DNA from 3 places in the Streptomyces sp. NPDC059679 genome. Region 1 is predicted to be linked to each of the others. Evidence: riboswitches for the same ligand, from Rfam matches in the RefSeq annotation. Region 1 holds a riboswitch; each other region holds the start of a gene.
What was found. A riboswitch is a leader RNA that binds a small molecule or an ion and turns the genes downstream of it on or off. The one in region 1 is predicted to bind thiamine pyrophosphate.
Positions count from the first base shown of each region.

Region 2: linked by a shared signal. The riboswitch ahead of thiC (phosphomethylpyrimidine synthase ThiC) and the one ahead of thiO (glycine oxidase ThiO) in region 1 are both predicted to bind thiamine pyrophosphate.
Region 3: linked by a shared signal. The riboswitch ahead of ACFV2X_RS34550 (thiamine ABC transporter substrate binding subunit) and the one ahead of thiO (glycine oxidase ThiO) in region 1 are both predicted to bind thiamine pyrophosphate.

Region 1 covers NZ_JBHWES010000052.1:30,125-37,333, reverse strand. Annotated here, with positions in the region: gene ACFV2X_RS39025 (thiazole synthase) at 1-756, opposite strand, end outside; gene thiS (sulfur carrier protein ThiS) at 776-976, opposite strand; gene thiO (glycine oxidase ThiO) at 1,009-2,247, opposite strand; TPP riboswitch at 2,244-2,357, opposite strand; gene ACFV2X_RS39010 (NAD(P)/FAD-dependent oxidoreductase) at 2,499-3,749, shown strand; gene ACFV2X_RS39005 (Rv2175c family DNA-binding protein) at 3,864-4,229, shown strand; gene thiE (thiamine phosphate synthase) at 4,394-5,044, shown strand; gene metF (methylenetetrahydrofolate reductase [NAD(P)H]) at 5,177-6,094, shown strand; gene ACFV2X_RS38990 (hypothetical protein) at 6,134-7,078, shown strand; gene ACFV2X_RS38985 (phytoene desaturase family protein) at 7,209-7,209, opposite strand, start outside.
Region 2 covers NZ_JBHWES010000103.1:34-5,158, reverse strand. Annotated here, with positions in the region: gene ACFV2X_RS51650 (cupin domain-containing protein) at 1-191, shown strand, start outside; gene ACFV2X_RS51645 (DUF5326 family protein) at 374-592, shown strand; gene ACFV2X_RS51640 (SsgA family sporulation/cell division regulator) at 1,180-1,617, shown strand; gene ACFV2X_RS51635 (YibE/F family protein) at 1,622-2,977, opposite strand; TPP riboswitch at 3,047-3,191, shown strand; gene thiC (phosphomethylpyrimidine synthase ThiC) at 3,185-4,951, shown strand; partial or broken gene ACFV2X_RS51625 (GNAT family N-acetyltransferase) at 5,049-5,125, opposite strand, start outside.
Region 3 covers NZ_JBHWES010000043.1:5,435-12,643, reverse strand. Annotated here, with positions in the region: gene pyrH (UMP kinase) at 1-198, shown strand, start outside; gene frr (ribosome recycling factor) at 303-860, shown strand; gene ACFV2X_RS34560 (phosphatidate cytidylyltransferase) at 860-2,074, shown strand; gene rlmN (23S rRNA (adenine(2503)-C(2))-methyltransferase RlmN) at 2,156-3,262, shown strand; TPP riboswitch at 3,325-3,429, shown strand; gene ACFV2X_RS34550 (thiamine ABC transporter substrate binding subunit) at 3,424-4,503, shown strand; gene ACFV2X_RS34545 (ABC transporter permease) at 4,602-6,395, shown strand; gene ACFV2X_RS34540 (ABC transporter ATP-binding protein) at 6,395-7,209, shown strand, end outside.

The DNA.
Region 1 (7,209 bases):
GCGGTGGGCCAGCCGGCCGGCCCGGACCGCGTACCGCATGGCCTCGGCCATCAGGATGGGCTCCTGGGCACGGGTGACGGCGGATGCGAGCATCACCGCCGCGCAGCCCAGCTCCATGGCGAGCGCGGCGTCCGAGGCGGTGCCCGCCCCCGCGTCCAGGATCACCGGGACCGTGGCGCGCTCGACGATCAGCTGGAAGTTGTGCGGATTGCGGATGCCGAGGCCGGAGCCGATGGGGGAGCCCAGCGGCATGATCGCGGCGCAGCCTGCGTCCTCCAGCCTGCGGGCCAGGACCGGGTCGTCGTTGGTGTACGGCAGGACGGTGAAACCGTCGTCGACCAGCGTCTCGGCGGCGTCCAGCAGCTCGACCGGGTCGGGGAGCAGGGTGCGCTCGTCGGCCACCACCTCCAGCTTGACCCAGTCGGTGCCCAGCGCCTCCCGCGCCAGCCGGGCGGTCAGCACCGCCTCACCGGCCGTGAAGCACCCGGCGGTGTTGGGCAGCACGCGGATGCCGTGCCGGTCGAGCACCGACAGGACCGAGCCCTGGACGGTGGGATCCAGGCGGCGCATCGCGACGGTGGTCAGCTCCGTACCGGAGGCGAGCAGCGAGCGCTCCATGACCTCCAGGCTGGGCGCGCCGCCGGTGCCCATGATCAGGCGGGAGGAGAAGGCGGTGCCCGCGATGGTGAGCGGGTCCGGGTCCGGGTCCGGTGCCGGTTCGGGGCGGAGGGGGGTGGCGTACGTCGTGTCGTGCATCGTCTCGGCCATCTGGGGTTCAGCCTCCTTGGACCGCGGTGAGGACTTCGACCCGGTCTCCGTCGCCGAGTGGGGTGGCGGGCCACTGGCCGCGCGGGACGACCTGTTCGTTGACGGCCGCGGCGACCCCCGAGCGCGCCGGGGTCAGCTCCGCGACCAGCAGGTCGAGGGTGGTGCCGCCGGGGAGCTCGCGGGGCTCACCGTTCACGGAGACGGTCATGGAGGCGGCGGGCGGGCCGGGCGTGGAGGCGCTCATATGGGCTGCTCCTGCGGTACGGGGGTGGTGGGGCCGATGGGCGTGGCCGGGAAGCGCAGCGGGGAGAACGGCCGGGCCTCGTCCGGGAGTTCGCCGTGCGTCAGCACCTCGGCCATGACGTCGCCCGTGACGGGCGTGAGGAGGACGCCGTTGCGGTAGTGGCCGGTGGCCACGAGCAGGCCGGGCAGCGCGCTGGGGCCGAGCAGCGGCGCGTTGTCGGGGGAGCCGGGGCGCAGCCCGGCGCGGGTCTCGACGAGCGGCAGCTCGGTGATGCCGGGCACCAGCTCATGCGCGTCGCGCAGCAGTTCGTAGACGCCGCCCGCGGTGACCGTGGTGTCCCAGCCGAGCTCTTCCGAGGTGGCGCCGACGACCAGCTCGCCGTTCTCGCGCGGCACCAGATAGACATGTCCGCCGCGCACCTCGGCCCGTACGGTCCGGGACAGGAACGGTGCGTACGCGGGCGGTACGCGCAGCCGCAGCACCTGGCCCTTGACGGGGCGTACGGGGGGCAGCGCGCCCTCGGGGACGCCCGCGAGCCGTCCGCTGAAGCTGCCCGCGGCCAGTACGGTTTGCTCGGCCGCCAGCCGTGTGCCGTCGGCGAGTTCGACGCCGGTGGCGCGGTCCGCCGCGAGCGTGAGCCGTTCCGCGCGGGCGCGGTGGAAGACCACGCCGGCCCGCTCGCACGCGGTCAGCAGTGCCGCCGCCAGCCGCCGCGGGTCGACCTGGTGGTCCCCGTCGACGCGCAGGCCCCCGCGTACGCCCGGCGCGAGCATCGGCTCCAGGCGCCGGCATTCGCGCCCTGTCAGCCACTGCGACTCCAGCCCGAGCCGCCGCTGGAAGTCATGGAGCTCGCGCAGGTGGGCGCGGTCGTCGGGGTCGAAGGCCACGGCGAGCGTGCCGCAGGTGCGGAAGCCGACGTCCTGGCCGCTCGCCTCCTCCAGCTCGGCCACGAACTCCGGATAGCGGCGCGCGGAGGCGAGGTTGAGGGCGAGCAGCGTCTGCTCGCCGTAGTGGAGCTCGGTGACGGCCGCGAGCATTCCGGCCGCCACCTGGGCCGCGCCGCCGCCCGGCGCCGGGTCGGCGACGGCGGTGCGCAGGCCCCGCCGGGCCGCCCGCCACGCCGTGACCAGGCCGATGATGCCGCCTCCGACGACCAGCGCGTCGTACGGCCGGCCCGGCGGCCCCTCCGACGGCCCCTCCGGCCCCGTACACGAGGGTGTGCGAGATGCGTGCATGGGCGTAACGCCCCTCCCTTCGCCGGCATGACCCGGATCAGGTTCGTACGGTCGGAGGCCGCTTCAGCCTCCCTCTCAGCCCGCTGCGTCGGGCTCCCGCGAGTGCTTCGTCCCGCCAACCCTAGTACGAGCTCCGAACTGCCCGGAAGGGCGAGCCCGGCCGGGCGGTCCGGGGTCCCGGCCGCTCCTGTGCCCGAGATCTCGTCAGTCGGTTCTCCGGTGCGCCCCGTGCGCCGCCCTACAGTGATCGTGTGAGCGATGAGACGACGAAGTCGGCGTCCCCGGGGGGCACCGGGCAGCAAGTGGTGATCGTCGGCGCGGGAATGGCCGGGGTGCAGACCGCTGTCGCGCTGCGCGACCAGGGCTGGACCGGCGGCATCCTGCTGCTCGGTGCCGAGGCGCACCAGCCGTACGACCGGCCGCCGCTGTCCAAGGCCGTGCTGCTCGGCAAGGCCGAGGGCTCCGCCTTCGACGTGGACTTCGCCGCGCTCGGCGTCGAGCTGCGGCTCGGGGTGTCCGTGACCGGCCTGGACACCGGCGCGCGGCGGCTGGAGACCGCGTCGGGCCCGGTGTCGTACGACGTCCTGGTGATCGCCACCGGCGCCGAGCCGATCACCCTGCCCGGCGGCGAGGGCGTGCCCGGTGTGCATCTGCTGCGCACGCTCGACGACGCGGAGCGGCTGCGTCCGGTGCTCGCCGGGCAGCGCGAGATCGTGGTGGTCGGGGCGGGCTGGATCGGCGCGGAGTTCGCCACGGCGGCGCGCGAGGCGGGCTGCGCCGTGACCGTCGTGGAGGCCGCCGACCGCCCGCTGGCGGGCGCCCTCCCGGCCGAGGTCGCCGCCCCCATGGCCGGCTGGTACGCCGACTACGGCGTCGAGCTGGTCACCGGCGCGCAGGTGGCCTCCGTGGACGAGCAGGGGGTGCTGCTCCAGGACGGCGCCCGGCTGAGCGCGGACGCGGTGGTCGTCGGCATCGGGGCGCGGCCCGCCACGGGCTGGCTGGCGGGCTCGGGCGTCGAGCTGGCCCCGGACCGGTCCGTCGCCGCCGACGAACAGCTGCGCACCTCGGCGCCCGACGTCTACGCCGTCGGGGACTGCGCGTCGTTCCCTTCCGCGCGCTACGGCGAGCGGCTGCTGGTGCACCACTGGGACAACGCCCTCCAGGGGCCGCGCACCGTCGCCGCCAATGTGGTCGGCAGCCGGACCGCGCATTTCACCGGTTCGGTCTACGACCCGGTGCCGTATTTCTGGTCCGAGCAGTTCGGCCGCTTCGTGCAGTACGTGGGCCACCACGCCGCCGCCGACGAACTCGTCTGGCGCGGCGACCCGGAGGGCGCGGCATGGTCGGTGTGCTGGCTGCGCGACGGGGCGCTGGTCGCCCTGCTGGCCGTCGGCCGTCCGCGCGATCTGGCCCAGGGCCGCAAGCTGATCGAGCAGGGCTCCCGGCTGGACCGCGCCCTCGCCGCGGACCCGTCGGTGCCGCTCAAGTCGGCGGTCCTGTGACCCTCGGCGCGCCCCTGCGGTGACCTTGGCAGCGGCGCGGCTGACGGCGGTGTCGACGGCGCCTTGCCCGGTGCCCGACTACCCACTGTCAGTCCCAGATGGCAGGCTTGTCCCGTGACCGAGATTGACGCAAAGATCGATGCTCTCGTCCCCGCCTGGCTCACCCTCCCCGACATCGCCGAACGGCTCGGTGTCGAGGTGACGCGCGTGCGGCAGCTGGTCAAGGAGGGTCAGCTGATCGCAGTGCGCCGTGGCGAGAATCGGGTGCTCCAGGTCCCCGCCGAGTTCATCGGTGCCGGAAAGGTCGTCAAGGGCCTGGTGGGCACCCTGACGCTGCTGAGGGACGACGGCTTCAGCGACGAGGAGATGCTGGAGTGGCTCTTCACCCCGGACCCGAGCCTGCCCGGCACCCCGGCTCAGGCCCTGCACGAGAATCGCGGCACCGAGGTCAAGCGCCGCGCCCAGGCGCTCGCCGTCTGAGCCGCGGCTGAGCCGCCGCTGACCCACCGCACCATCCGTACCGTCATCGTCTGAATCACCACCCGCGGCGTACGGGCCGGCCGCTCCGGTCCGTACGCCGCCGACACGCCGCCCACACGCGGCCGGAACGCCGCCGATCCAGGGGGAAAGCCGTCCCAATGGCCATCACCACCGCCCGCGAGCAGCTTGCCGATGCCCGGGTCTATCTGTGCACCGACGCCCGCCGGCGCCAGGGCGATCTGCCGGAGTTCCTGGACGCCGTCCTGGGGTCGGGAGTGGACATCGTCCAGCTGCGTGACAAGGGCATGGAGGCCCGCGAGGAGCTTGACCATCTCGCGGTGTTCGCCGACGCCTGCCGCCGCCACGGCAAGCTGCTGGCGGTCAACGACCGGGCGGACGTCGCCCATGCCATCGGCTCCGATGTGCTGCACCTGGGCCAGGGTGATCTGCCGGTCCCGTCGGCGCGCGCGATCCTCGGCGCGGATGTGCTGATCGGGCGGTCCACCCACGCACCGGCCGAGGCGGAGGCCGCGGCCGCCGAGCCGGGCGTCGACTACTTCTGCACCGGGCCCTGCTGGCCCACCCCCACCAAGCCGGGGCGGTCCGCCCCGGGCCTGTCGCTGGTGCGCCACACGGCCGCCCTGAAGCCCGCTCGGCCCTGGTTCGCCATCGGCGGAATCGACGCCTCGAACCTGGACGAGGTGCTGGAGGCGGGCGCGCGGCGGATCGTCGTGGTACGGGCGATCACCGGGGCCGAGGACCCCGGCGCGGCCACCGCCGAGCTCGCCAAGCGGGTGCGCGCCCGCGACCTGTGAGAGGCGTGTCGGTCCACTCGGTGTCGGCCTCGTCGTCGGCAAAGTGTCCGCAGTACGGACCAAGACCCGGCGAAAGGGGCATAACACCCCCGCCCGCTGTCCGTGTGCCGCACCGCTGGCTAACCTTCCCGTATGGCCCTTGGCACAGCCTCCACCAGGACGGATCGCGCGCGGACGGTGCGTGATCTGCTCGCATCAGGCGAGCAGTCGTACTCCTTCGAATTCTTCGCCCCGAAGACGGAGAAGGGAGAACAGACGCTGTGGAACGCCATCCGTCGGCTCGAAGCCGTCTCGCCGACCTTCGTCTCCGTGACCTACGGAGCGGGCGGCTCCTCCCGTGAGGGGACCGTGCGCGTCACCGAGCGCATCGCGACCGACACCACGCTCACCCCGGTCGCCCACCTCACCGCCGTCAACCACTCCCGCGCCGAGCTCCGCAACGTCATCGGGCAGTACGCGGGCGCCGGAATCCGCAACATGCTGGCGCTGCGCGGCGACCCGCCCGGCGACCCGATGGGCGAGTGGATCCGCCACCCCGACGGCGTCGGTTACGCCGCCGAACTGGTCGAGCTGATCAAGGAGTCGGGCGACTTCTGCGTCGGCGTCGCGGCCTTCCCCGAGATGCACCCGCGCTCGGCGGACTGGGACACCGACGTCCGCCACTTCGTCGACAAGTGCCGCGCGGGCGCGGACTTCGCGATCACCCAGATGTTCTTCTACGCCGAGGACTATCTGCGGCTGCGCGACCGGGTCGCCGCCACGGGCTGTACGACGCCGATCATCCCTGAAATCATGCCCGTCACAAACGTGAAGCAGATCGAGCGCTTCGCGCAGCTGAGCAATGCCGCCTTCCCGCCCGACCTCGCGGAGCGGATCCTGGCGGTGAAGGACGACGCGGCGGCTGTACGCTCGATCGGAATCGACTACGCCACGGAATTGTGCGCGCGGTTGATGGCCGAGGAGATCCCCGGACTTCACTTCATTACGCTGAACCACTCCCCGGCGACGCTGGAGATCTACGAGAATCTGGGACTGCATCAGCGGTCCTGAGGACGGCAGCCGAGGGGCGGCCGCACGAGAGGGGCGGGCATGGGCTGGACGGTCCTCTACATCGCGTTCGGCGTGGTCGCGCTGTGGTTGCTGGGAGAGGTACTGCTGCAGTACAAGGCGCGGCTGCGCTGGCGGCTCCTCGCCTTCACCGGTTTCCTCGGTGTGGTGGCCGGGGTGCTCATCCCGTCCGTGCCGGTGATCGGCGTGGGTGCGATCACCTTCGCGGTCGGCCAGACGTACGTCACGCTGTCCTTCCGGCGCGGCTTCGCCGCCGGATGGGCGCTGCGCGGGGTGCCCGGCCTCAGCCGCGGGGAGGACGAGGGCGCCCCGCCCCCGGTGGACGCCGACCCGACGCTCCAGGTCTCCGACCTGGAGGCGGTCCCGATGGCCGCACCGGAGCCGCCCGCGTACCAGCCGGAGCCGCTGCCGGACGACACGGGCGAGTACGGCGTCTACGGCGACTCCGCCGCGCACGCCGCACAGAGCGCGCCGGGCGCGGGGGCCGGCGGCTACGGCGGCTATGAGACCTACGGCGGCTACGGCACCACGGACGGCCAGGACTACGCCGCGGCGGCCCAGGGCCACAGCAACGGCCAGGACGTCTACGCGGACGCCGGGCAGTACGGCTACGGCGCCGGGGCGTACGCGGGCTACACCGACCCGTACGGCGGCTCCCAGCAGCCGGGGTACGACCAGCAGGGTGGTCAGCAGTACGGCGACCAGCACCAGCAGTACGCCGGGCAGTACGCCGCCTATGGCCAGGACCAATACGGCGGCGGCGACGCCCCCAGCGACCACTACGCCGCGGAGCCCTCCTACGGCGGGCAGCAGCAGTACGCCCCCGACGCCGGGATGCAGCCCGGCGGGGGATGGGTCCCCCAGCAGCGCGACGGCGACGGCGGGCTTCCGCAGGACCAGTCGCAGTACCCGTACCAGCAGCAGGACTACAACAACGGCGGCTACGACGAGCGGTACCGCTACTGACTGACGCCGCTGCTGACTGACGGCTGAGCGCCGACGGCTCTCGTCGGCGCCGCGTCACTGCCGCAGCATCGCCGTATCAGCGCCGTACCGCCGCACCGTACCGCCGCAGTGGTCGCTGCGGTCGCTGCGGT
Region 2 (5,125 bases), on a different contig from region 1:
CACAGCAGCCGCACGGCCAGGACGAGGTGTACCTGGTGGTGAGCGGGCGGGCGTCGATCACGGTGGGCATGGAGACCACACAGGTGGCGCGCGGCAGCGTCGTGTACGTACCGGCCGGTGTGGCGCACAAGTTCCACCACATCACGGAGGACCTGCGGGTCATGGTGGTCTTCTCCCCGCCGGAGAGCTGATTCTCCGACTGGGAGCTGATGCGCCCGCCCCGCGTCCCGTAGGGGTTCGGTCAGGGGAGGACGGGGGACGCGGGGCCTGTGTTGGCTTGTCGGCCGTCCTAGCATCGAAGGCGGGGGATGCGGGCCGGCACAGACGCTGTCGGTCCGGACCGACTCGCTCAGCGAAGAAAGCAGGGACCGACGTGGCGACGAAGGGCATATTTCAGGGCTTGCCGTGGTGGGTGACATGGGTCGCAGTTCCGATCCTCGTGCTGGCCGTGTTCGGCGGGCTGATCATGAGCGTGGTCGGCTTCGTCGTCGGTCTGGTCTTCAAGGCCCTGCTGCTGGTGGCGCTCGTCGCCGGTCTGATCTACCTCGTGCGGAAGTTCAGCTCGTCCTCGTCGTCCCGCGGCGACTGGTGACCCCGCGCGGCGGCTGCGCCGCCGCGGGCCTCACGTACGCCACAGACCGCGGCCGCGTCGTCGCGCGCCGCGGGTACACCGCGGGTCTCGGGTACGCCGCGTGGGGGATACGCGCGTTCCAAACCTCAGCTTGACGGCACCGTTCCGGTTAGAGTTCGAGTGCTCGACGTCTCCCGTTCCGGGCGTCTGCCTCGCAACACACCCCGGGGGTGCCTGTTGACGAAAGCAATCATGGCCGCGGCCGGTGAACCGGCTCCGAACTCCCACGTCATAGGCCGGCGCCGCCCCGCCCGGCCCGGCGAGCGGATGCGCCCGCCCGCGCCGATTTTCTTGATCGCAGCCGCGCGAACAGCCGCGGCAACTCTGGCCATTTCCAGTCCCTCACATGAGGCAAACCGACTCCGCCCCGCAGTCGAGTCGCTACGCTCCAGAGTCGGCCGAGATATCAGCACCCTCTCAATCCCTATCAATATCTGAAAATTCACTTCTTATGGCCCGCTGGAGCTAGGCGGACCATGGCGTCAAGAGGCCAGGCCGTTCAAACCTGGCCATTCGCAATCAACTCGGGGCGGCGAACGATGCGTGACATGCGCGACACAGTCCAGGCAGAAGTGACGATGACCTTCCTGGTCTCCCAGGACCTCTCCTTCCGGATCCCGGTCGAGCTGTCCTACGACAGCAGCGACCCGTACGCAGTCGAGATCACCTTCCATCTGCCCGGCGACGCGCCCGTCAGCTGGGCCTTCGCCCGGGAGTTGCTATTGGACGGATTGAGCAAACCCTCGGGCGAGGGCGATGTGCGCATCGCCCCCGCCTCACCGGAGGGGCTTTCGGACGTCTTCATCAGGCTCCAAGTGGGGGCCGAGCGGGCGCTGTTCCGGGCCGGCGCCGCCCCGCTGGTGGCCTTCCTGGACCGTACGGACCGGGTGGTTCCGTTCGGCCAGGAGCAGGCGGCCTGCGATCCGGTCGGCGACCTGGACGCGGAGCTCGACCGGATCCTCGCGGAGGACCGGTACGCCGGCTAGCGCGTCAGCGCCCGCGCGCCCGGCGCCGCCGTCCGCGTCCGCCCCGGCCCCCGTGGCCCCCCTGCTCCGCGCCGCCCTGTGGCGCGCGGTCCGCGGAGACCACGAGCGCGGCGAGCGCGGTGGTCACCGGCACCGAGGCGACGAGGCCGATGCTGCCCACGAGCGTCCGTACGATCTCCTCCGCGACGATCTCGCTCGTCGCCACCGCCCCCACTCCGCTGTCCGCGATCGAGAACAGGAGCAGCAGCGGCAGCGAGGCGCCCGCGTACGCGAGGACCAGGGTGTTCACGACGGACGCGATATGGTCCCGCCCGATGCGCATCGCGGCCGCGTACAGCTTGCGCCAGCCCGCCGTGGGGTCCGCCTCCCTGAGCTCCCACACCGCGGAGGTCTGGGTGACGGTCACGTCGTCCAGCACCCCCAAAGACCCGATGATCACCCCGGCCAGCAGCAGACCGCGGATCTCGATATTCGGATAGAGGCCGTGGACCAGCCCCGTCTGGTCGTCGGTGTTGCCCGTCAGGCTGGCCCAGCCGATGAACAGCGAGCCCAGCAGGCCGATCAGCAGCAGTGAGATGAGCGTGCCGAGCACGGCGACCGATGTACGCGCCGTCAGCCCATGGCACATGTACAGCGCGATGAGCATGATCGCGCTGCCCCCCACGATCGCGACGACCAGCGGGTTGGAGCCGTCGAGGATCGCCGGGAGGATGAACAGCGTCAGCACCCCGAAGCTGACCGCGAGCGCCACCAGCGCGAAGACGCCGCGCAGCCGCCCGACGACCACGACCGCGAGCGCGAACAGCCCGGCGAGCAGCGCCATGGGCAGCGCCCGGTCGACGTCCGAGACGGAGTACTGCAGATTCTTGGGTGCCTTGGGCGCGTACGCCAGCTTCAGCTTCTGACCGGCGTCGTACTTGCGGGACGCGTTCGGCTGGACGATTTCTTCAAAGGTGCGGCCTTTGTCCTTGCCAGAGGTGACCTCGATGGTCGCCTTCTCGCAGATGGTGTCCTTGCCGGATCCGCCGGCCGCGCCCGCCGCGTTCTCCTGGCCGGCGGCATCCTGACCCGGCTCGGTGGGCTGCTGCGGCTGGGCGTTGACGTCGGCGCAGTTGACCTCCTCGACCTTCACCACCCGCCCGGCCACGGTCTGCTGGTCGAAGCCGAGCCCGCTGCGCTCATGGGCCTTGTGGTCGGGCGTACCGCCCGGCCACAGCACGATCAGCCCGGCGACGACGGCCGCCGCGAAGGGGATGAGGACGGCCGCGATGACCTTGCGCAGATGGGCGGAGACAGGCGTGGCCGGGCCGTGGCTGTGCGAATGTCCGGGCGCATGGCTCTCCTGCGATGTCGAGGTCACCGTCAGATCATCGCAAGAGCGAGGGCCCTCTGTTCAGCGCCGCCGGACAACCGTTAGCGTGGGTGACACCTTTGCAATCGCGGGAGCTCGGAGCACCGGGCTGAGAGGGCGCTGATTGTGTCGGCCCGGGGAGGAACTCCCGGGCCCCATGCTGCGCCGACCGCTGAACCTGTTACCGGGTAATGCCGGCGTAGGGAGTGGGTCTCAATGACTCTGCAGGATGCACGCACGCCCGAAATGCGCGAGTTCGGCTGGCATAAGGGATATGTCACAGGCTCGCGACCGGACCTCCAGGTCCCGGTCCGCCGAGTGCACCTCACCAATGGCCAGGACGTCACGCTGTACGACACCTCCGGCCCGTACACCGACCCCCAGATCGAGACAGATGTCCGCCGCGGCCTCGCGCCGCTGCGGCAGAACTGGATCCTCGCCCGCGGCGACACCGAAGAGTACGCGGGCCGCCCCGTCCGCCCAGAGGACGACGGCATCAAGCACACCGCGCCGCGCGGCGGGCTGCGCAACCTCGACGCGGTCTTCCCTGGCCGCCCCCGCCAGCCCCGCCGGGGCCGGGACGGCGCCGCCGTGACCCAGCTCGCGTATGCGCGCCAGGGCGAGATCACCGCGGAGATGGAGTACGTGGCGCTCCGCGAGAATGTCTCCCCCGAGGTGGTCCGCGAGGAGATCGCGGCCGGCCGGGCGGTCCTCCCGGCCAACGTCAACCACCCGGAGATCGAGCCGATGATCATCGGCAAGCGATTCCTGGTGAAGGTCAACGCCAACATCGGCAACTCCGCCGTCACCTCCTCCATCGAGGAGGAGGTCGAGAAGATGACCTGGGCGACCCGCTGGGGCGCCGACACGGTCATGGACCTCTCCACCGGCCGCAATATCCACACCACCCGCGAGTGGGTGCTGCGCAACTCCCCCGTCCCCATCGGCACGGTGCCGCTCTACCAGGCGCTGGAGAAGGTCGACGGCAAGGCTGAGGAGCTGACCTGGGAGATCTACAAGGACACCGTCATCGAACAGGCCGAGCAGGGCGTCGACTACATGACGGTGCACGCGGGCGTACGACTGCCGTACGTCCCGCTGACCGCCCGCCGCAAGACCGGCATCGTCTCGCGCGGCGGCTCCATCATGGCGGCGTGGTGCCTGGCCCACCACAAGGAGTCGTTCCTCTATACCCACTTCGAGGAGCTCTGCGAGATCCTCGCCGCGTACGACGTCACCTACTCGCTGGGCGACGGACTGCGCCCCGGCTCGATCGCCGACGCCAACGACGAGGCGCAGTTCGCGGAGTTGCGCACGCTCGGCGAACTCAACCGGATCGCCAAGCGGCACGACGTCCAGACGATGATCGAGGGCCCGGGCCATGTCCCGATGCACAAGATCAAGGAGAACATCGACCTCCAGCAGGAGATCTGCGAGGAGGCCCCCTTCTACACCCTCGGCCCGCTCACCACCGATATCGCCCCCGCCTACGACCACATCACCTCGGGCATCGGCGCGGCGATGATCGCCTGGTGGGGCACGGCGATGCTCTGCTACGTCACGCCGAAGGAGCACCTGGGCCTGCCCGACCGCGACGACGTCAAGACCGGCGTCATCACGTACAAGATCGCCGCCCACGCGGCCGATCTCGCCAAGGGCCACCCCGGCGCCCAGGAGTGGGACGACGCCCTGTCCGACGCCCGCTTCGAATTCCGCTGGGAGGACCAGTTCAACCTGGCCCTCGACCCGGACACGGCCCGCTCCTTCCACGATGAGACGCTGCCGGCGGAACCGGCGAAGACGGCGCACTTCTGCTCCATGTGCGGGCCGAAGTTCTGCTCGATGAAGATCAGCAGAAGCATCACAGAGCAGTTCGGCGGCGACGCCGACGCGACGCCTGAGGAGATCGAGGCGGGAATGCTCAAGAAGTCCAAGGAGTTCGCTGAGGCGGGCAACCGCGTCTATCTGCCGATCGCCGACTGATCCCGAGCCGCGCTGCGCGCTGCGGGCTTTTTCGTCAGTGGACAAGCCCGCAGCGCTTCGCGCCCCAGGCGCACTCCCCGGCGGTTCCGTCGCAAACTCAACTGGACGGCGTGACCGGGGACCACATGCCGAGCCACTGCTCGGCGCCCCAGGCTTCGAACCGCTCTACCTCAG
Region 3 (7,209 bases), on a different contig from region 1:
GTGAAGTTCGACGCCCTGGAGTACGGCGAGGTGATCACCCGCGACCTCAAGGTCGCCGATGCCACCGCCGTCACGCTCTGCCGCGACAACAAACTGCCGATCCTCGTCTTCGAGCTTCTCGCCGAAGGAAACATCGCGCGTGCGGTGAAGGGTGAGAAGATCGGCACGCTCGTGAGCGACCAGGGCTCCCGGGCCTGACGGCTCATACGGGGGATGGACAACGGCCTGCCGGTCGGACACCGTGCAGGAGAAGACGCACGCAGGGGCGAGGCTCTGCTTACTGATAACACCAGGAGCAAGTGGTGATCGAAGAGATCCTCCTCGAGGCCGAGGAGAAGATGGAGAAGGCCGTTGTGGTCGCCAAGGAGGACTTCGCCGCGATCCGCACCGGGCGTGCGCACCCGGCGATGTTCAACAAGATCGTGGCCGACTACTACGGAGCGATGACGCCGATCAACCAGCTGGCGTCGTTCTCGGTGCCCGAACCGCGGATGGCCGTGGTGACCCCGTTCGACAAGAGCGCGCTGCGCAATATCGAGCAGGCCATCCGCGACTCCGATCTGGGCGTCAACCCGAGCAATGACGGCAGCATCATCCGGGTGGTGTTCCCGGAGCTCACGGAACAGCGCCGCAAGGAATTCATCAAGGTCGCCAAGGGCAAGGGCGAGGACGCGAAGATCTCGATCCGCAGCGTCCGCCGCAAGGCCAAGGAGTCCATCGACAAGCTCATCAAGGACGGCGAGGTCGGGGAGGACGAGGGCCGCCGTGCGGAGAAGGAGCTCGACGACACCACCGCGAAGTATGTCGCGCAGGTGGATGAGCTGCTCAAGCACAAGGAAGCCGAGCTCCTCGAGGTCTGATGAACGACTCATCCTGGGGGGCTCCGCCGAGCGCCCGCCTCCGGGGACCGGCCCAGCAGGGACCTTCTCCCTCGCTTCGCGGCAAGGTGCCCTCGCCCTCGGCGGGTCCCGCGCACGACGTGGGCGAGGCGGCGCAGACTCGGCCCATGCCCACCGTGCCCCACGCAGGCGGAGACCCTTGGGATGCCGCCGACCGTGACCGGGGGGCCGCTCGGCCGAGCGGCCCCCTGTTCCGCGACGACCGGGAGCCGGAGCGCGGGCCGCGCCGGCCCGCGGCACACCGGCCGACGCCCCCGGACCGCCCCGACGCCATGCCCTCCGGCAGCGCCGCTCAGCCCGGCGATGCGGGCGGCGCCGACCGGACGGGGAGCGCAGACGTGACGAGCGATGCGAAGAAGAAGAGCGCGGGCCGCAATCTGCCCGCCGCGATAGGGGTGGGCGTCGGCCTCGGCGCGCTGGTCGTCGCCTCGCTCTTCATCTACAAGCCGGTGTTCATCGGCGTCATAGCGGTCGCGGTGGTCGTCGGCCTGTGGGAGCTGACCTCGCGGCTGGCCGAGCGCAAGGACATCCACGTCCCGCTGGTGCCGCTCGCCGTGGGCGGCGTCGCCATGGTGGTCGCCGGTTATGTGCGCGGTGCGGAGGGCGCGTGGGTGGCCGTCGCGCTGACCGCCCTGGCGGTGCTCGTCTGGCGGATGACCGAGCCGCCCGAGAACTACCTCAGGGATGTCACGGCCGGCGTCTTCGCGGCCTTCTATGTGCCGTTCCTGGCCAGCTTTGTCGCACTCATGACCGCGGCCGACGACGGGCCGCGGCGGGTGCTCGTCTTCATGCTGCTGACCGTGGTCAGCGACACCGGTGCGTACGCGGTCGGCTGGCGCTTCGGCCGCCACAAGCTCGCGCCGCGCATCAGCCCCGGCAAGACCCGCGAGGGGCTGCTGGGCGCGATCGCCTTCGCGATGGTCGCGGGCGCGCTGTCCATGCAGTACCTGATCAAGGACGGCGCATGGTGGCAGGGGCTGCTCCTCGGGCTCGCCGTCGCGGTCAGCGCGACCCTCGGCGACCTCGGCGAGTCCATGATCAAGCGTGACCTGGGCATCAAGGACATGGGCAAGCTGCTGCCCGGCCACGGCGGGATCATGGACCGGCTGGACTCCCTGCTGCCCACCGCGCCCGTGGTCTGGCTGCTGATGGTGGTCTTCGTGGGCGGCGGCTGACCGGCCCCACGCCCCGGCCGTTACGGCCTCGTGCCACGCGTGGTACGAGGCCGTACGCACGTCTGCGACACTGGTTGAACCATGCCCAAGCCCGGAGAACTCACATTCGTCGCGCCGCGCGGAGCCAAGAAGCCCCCGCGGCATCTCGCCGACCTCTCGCCCGCCGAGCGCCGCGAGGCCGTCGCCGCCCTCGGCGAGAAGCCCTTCCGGGCCGGCCAGGTGTCGCGCCACTACTTCGCCCACTACAGCCACGACCCGGCCCAGTGGACCGACATCCCGGCCGCCGCGCGCGAGAAGCTGGCGGCCGGGCTGCTGCCGGACCTGATGAGCGTGGTGCGCCACATCAGCTGCGACGACGACACCACCCGTAAGACCCTGTGGCGGCTGTTCGACGGCACGCTCGTGGAGTCCGTGCTGATGCGCTACCCGGACCGGGTCACCATGTGCATCAGCTCCCAGGCGGGCTGCGGCATGAACTGCCCGTTCTGCGCCACCGGCCAGGCGGGCCTGGACCGCAATCTGTCCACCGCCGAGATCGTCCACCAGATCGTCGACGGGATGCGGGCGCTGCGCGACGGTGAGATCCCCGGTGGTCCGGCGCGGCTGTCCAACATCGTCTTCATGGGCATGGGCGAGCCGCTTGCCAACTACAACCGTGTCGTCGGCGCCATCCGCAGGCTGACCGACCCGGAGCCGGACGGCCTCGGCCTGTCCCAGCGCGGCATCACCGTCTCGACCGTCGGGCTGGTGCCGGCGATGCTGCGGTTCGCCGACGAGGGCTTCAAATGCCGTCTCGCGGTGTCGCTGCACGCGCCCGACGACGAGCTGCGCGACACCCTCGTCCCGGTCAACACCCGCTGGAAGGTCCGCGAGGTTCTGGACGCCGCGTGGGAGTACGCGGAGAAGTCGGGTCGTCGCGTCTCCATCGAGTACGCCCTGATCAGGGACATCAACGACCAGGCATGGCGGGCCGACCTGCTGGGTCGGCTGCTCAAGGGCCGCCGGGTGCACGTCAATCTGATCCCGCTCAACCCGACGCCCGGCTCCAAGTGGACCGCGTCCAGGCCCGAGGACGAGAAGGCGTTCGTGGCCGCCCTGGAGGCGCACGGCGTGCCCGTGACCGTCCGGGACACCCGGGGGCAGGAGATCGACGGGGCGTGCGGGCAGCTGGCGGCGGCGGAGCGTTGAGGGCCGGCTGATACGGTGCCCTGGCACCACCTCGTGCGTACATCCACATCTCGTACAAGTGAACATTCCGACAGGGGAGCGCGAACAGCGCTGAGAGTGCGGCTCGGCCGCAGACCCTCGGACCTGATCCGGGTCATACCGGCGTAGGGAGTCAGCCTCATATGAACAGCCGTCTTCGGCATGCCGTCGCCGCCGCCCTCTTCGGCTCGCTCGGCCTCACCACGCTCGTCGCCTGCGGCGAGGACTCCGGCTCCGCCAAAGGCTCCGGCTCCAAGACCGTGAAGCTGGTCTCGCACGACTCGTTCGCCGCGTCCAAGGCCGTGCTGAAGGAGTTCACCCGGCAGACCGGCTACAAGGTGCAGATCCTGCCGGGCGGCGACGCCGGGGCGGCCGTCAACCAGGCGATACTCTCCAAATCACATCCCCAGGGCGACGTTTTCTTCGGGGTCGACAACACCCTGCTCTCCCGCGCGCTCGACAACGACCTGTTCGCCCCCTATCAGGCCAAGGGCCTGGACAAGGTCCCGGCGGCCCTCCAGCTCGACGCGGCCGAGCACCGTGTCACCCCGGTCGACTTCGGCGACATCTGCGTCAACTACGACCGCAAGTACTTCGCCGACAAGAAGCTGGCCCCGCCGAAGACCCTCGACGACCTGACCAAGCCCGCCTACAAGAACCTTCTGGTCACCGAGAACGCGGCCACCTCCTCGCCCGGCCTCGCGTTTCTGCTGGGCACGGCCGCCCGGTACGGCGACGACGGCTGGCAGGGCTACTGGAAGAAGCTCAGGGCCAACGGCGTCGAGGTCGTCGACGGCTGGGAGCAGGCGTACTACGACCGCTTCTCCGGTTCGGCGGGCGGCGCCAAGGGCGACCGGCCGCTGGTCGTCTCGTACGCCTCCAGCCCGCCCGCCGAGGTCGTCGACGCCAAGCCGCGGCCCGCGCAGGCCCCTACGGGGGTCGCGACGGGAACCTGCTTCCGGCAGGTGGAATTCGCCGGACTGTTGAAGGGTGCTTCGAACACCAAGGGCGGCAAGGCGCTGCTGGACTTTCTGCTGACCAAGCGTTTCCAGGAGGACGTGCCGCTCAACATGTACGTCAACCCGGCCCGCGAGGACGCGAAGCTGCCCGAGCTGTTCACGAAGTACGGCGTGAAGATCGCCGACTCGGCCACCCTGGCCCCCCGGAAGATCGCCAAGAACCGTGACCAGTGGGTCAAGGCATGGTCCTCGCTCGTCCTGTAAAGCGACGTGAGCGCCCCGCCGCCGCGCCGGAGGAGGCGAAGGAGCGCACCGGGCGGCGGCGCGCGCGGCTGCGCGGGGCGGCGCTGCGGCTGGCCCTGATGGCCGTGCCCGCCGCCTTCTTCGCGCTGTTCTTCCTCTATCCGGTGGCCGCCATCGTCACCCGCGGGCTGCGCGTCGACGGCCAGTGGCGGCTGGGCCGCATCGGCGACGTGCTCACCGACCCGGCCGTCCTGGACATCCTGTGGTTCACCGGCTGGCAGGCCGCCGCCTCCACCGCCCTGACGCTGGCGGTCGCGCTGCCCGGCGCGTATGTCTTCGCCCGCTTCACCTTCCCCGGCAAGCGGCTGCTGCGAGCCGTGGTGACCGTCCCCTTCGTCCTGCCGACCGTCGTCGCGGGCTCGGCGTTCCTGGCCCTGCTCGGCCACGGCGGGCTGCTGGACAGCCTGTGGGGGGTGCGGCTCGACACCTCCGTATGGGCGATCCTCCTCGCGCACGTCTTCTTCAACTACGCGGTGGTGGTACGGACCGTCGGCGGGCTGTGGGCGCAGCTCGACCCGCGGCAGGAGGAGGCCGCGCGGGTGCTCGGCGCGAGCCGCCTGGCCGCGTGGCGGCGGGTGACGCTGCCGGCGCTGGCGCCCGCCGTGGCGGCCGCGGCGTTGATGGTCTTCCTGTTCACCTTCACCTCCTTCGGCGTCATCCAGATCCTCGGCGGCCCCCGGTACGCCACCCTGGAGGTCGCGATCTACCGGGAGACCGCCCAGCTGCTCGACCTGCCGACCGCCGCCGTGCTGACGCTGGTCCAGTTCGCGGCCGTGGCCGCGGTCCTGGCCCTGCACGCGTGGACCGTACGGCGCCGCGAGGGCGCCCTGAAGCTGGTCGCCCCCGAACAGACCGCGCGCCGCCCCCAGGGCGCGGCCCAATGGGCGCTGCTGTGGGGTGTGCTCGCCGTCGTGGCGCTGCTGATCCTGCTGCCGCTCGCGGTCCTGGTCGAACGGTCCCTGGACGCCCCCGGCGGCTACGGACTCGACTACTACCGTGCCCTCCAGTCGGTGGCGGACAGCGGCGGGACGTTTTTCGTCGCCCCTATGGACGCCGTTTGGAACTCCCTGCGCTACGCCGCCGTCGCGACCGTCTTCGCGGTCGTCGTGGGCGGCTTGGCGGCGGCCGCCCTGACCATCCCGAGTGAGCCAAAGGGCGCGCCGCCCGCGCCGCAGGCGCTGAATGACGCCGTGAAAGCGACGAGACCAAGGGAGCGAGGGCTCGTATCGATATGCGGCTGGCGCCGCGCGCGCGAGCGCAGTGTCGAGGAGCGTCGACACCGGACCCGAGCGCCCGGAGGCGAACCGAGGGTCATCAGGAAGGCGGGCAGACTGGTACGGGGCTTCGACGCGCTGCTGATGCTGCCGCTCGGCACCTCCGCCGTCACCGTCGGCTTCGGCTTTCTCATCGCTCTGGACGAGCCGCCGCTGGACCTGCGCGCCTCATGGATCCTCGTACCGCTCGCGCAGGCCCTGGTGGGCGTGCCCTTCGTCGTACGGACCATGCTGCCCGTGCTGCGCGCGGTGGACCACCGGCTGCGTGAGGCGGCGGCCGTGCTCGGCGCGTCCCCGCTGCGGGCCTGGCGGGAGGTGGACCTGCCACTGGTCGCGCGGGCCCTCGGGGTCGCGGCGGGCTTCGCCTTCGCCGTCTCGCTCGGCGAGTTCGGGGCGACGGTGTTCATCGCCAGGCCCGACCACCCGACCCTCCCGGTCGCTGTCGCCCGCTTCCTCGGCCGGGCCGGGCAGCTCAACTACGGCCAGGCCATGGCCCTGAGCACGATTCTGATGCTGGTGTGCGCGGGCTCCCTGCTGGTACTGGAGCGGATCCGCACCGACCGTTCGGGGGAGTTCTGATGACGCTGCTGCGACTGGACGAGGTGACGGTCCGCTACGGCGAGCGGGCGGCGCTGGACGCCGTGGACCTCCAGGTCGCCGAGCACGAGACGGTGTCGGTGCTGGGGCCCAGCGGCGGCGGCAAGTCCACGCTGCTGCGCGTGGTGGCGGGCCTGGAACGGGCCCACACCGGCCGGGTGTGGCTGGCCGGGCGGGACCAGACGGGGGTGCCCGCCCACCGGCGCGGCGTGGGCCTGATGTTCCAGGACCACCAGCTCTTCCCGCAGCGTGACGTGGGCGGCAACGTCGCCATCGGGCTGCGCATGCGCAAGGTGGCGCGCGCCGAGGCGGAGCGCCGGGTCGCCGAACTGCTGGAACTGGTCGGCCTGCCGGGCGCGCAGCGCCGCGCGATCGCCTCGCTGTCCGGCGGCGAGCAGCAGCGGGTCGCGCTGGCCCGTGCCCTGGCCCCGCGGCCCGAGCTGCTGATGCTGGACGAACCACTGGGCCAGCTCGACCGTGGGCTGCGGGAGCGGCTGGTGGTCGAACTGCGCCAACTTTTCGGCGAACTGGGCACCACGGTCCTCGCGGTCACCCACGACCAGGGAGAGGCGTTCGCGCTCGCGGACCGGGTGCTGGTGATGGACGGCGGGCGCATCGCGCAGACCGGCACCCCGCTGGAGGTTTGGCAGCGGCCCGCCACCGAGTTCGTCGCCCGCTTCCTCGGCTTCGACAACCTGGTTGACGCCACCGTGCACGGCGAGAGCGCCGACACCCGCTGGGGCAAGCTGCCCGTGCCCGACGGCACCCCGCCCGGGCCGTGCCGGCTGCTGGTCCG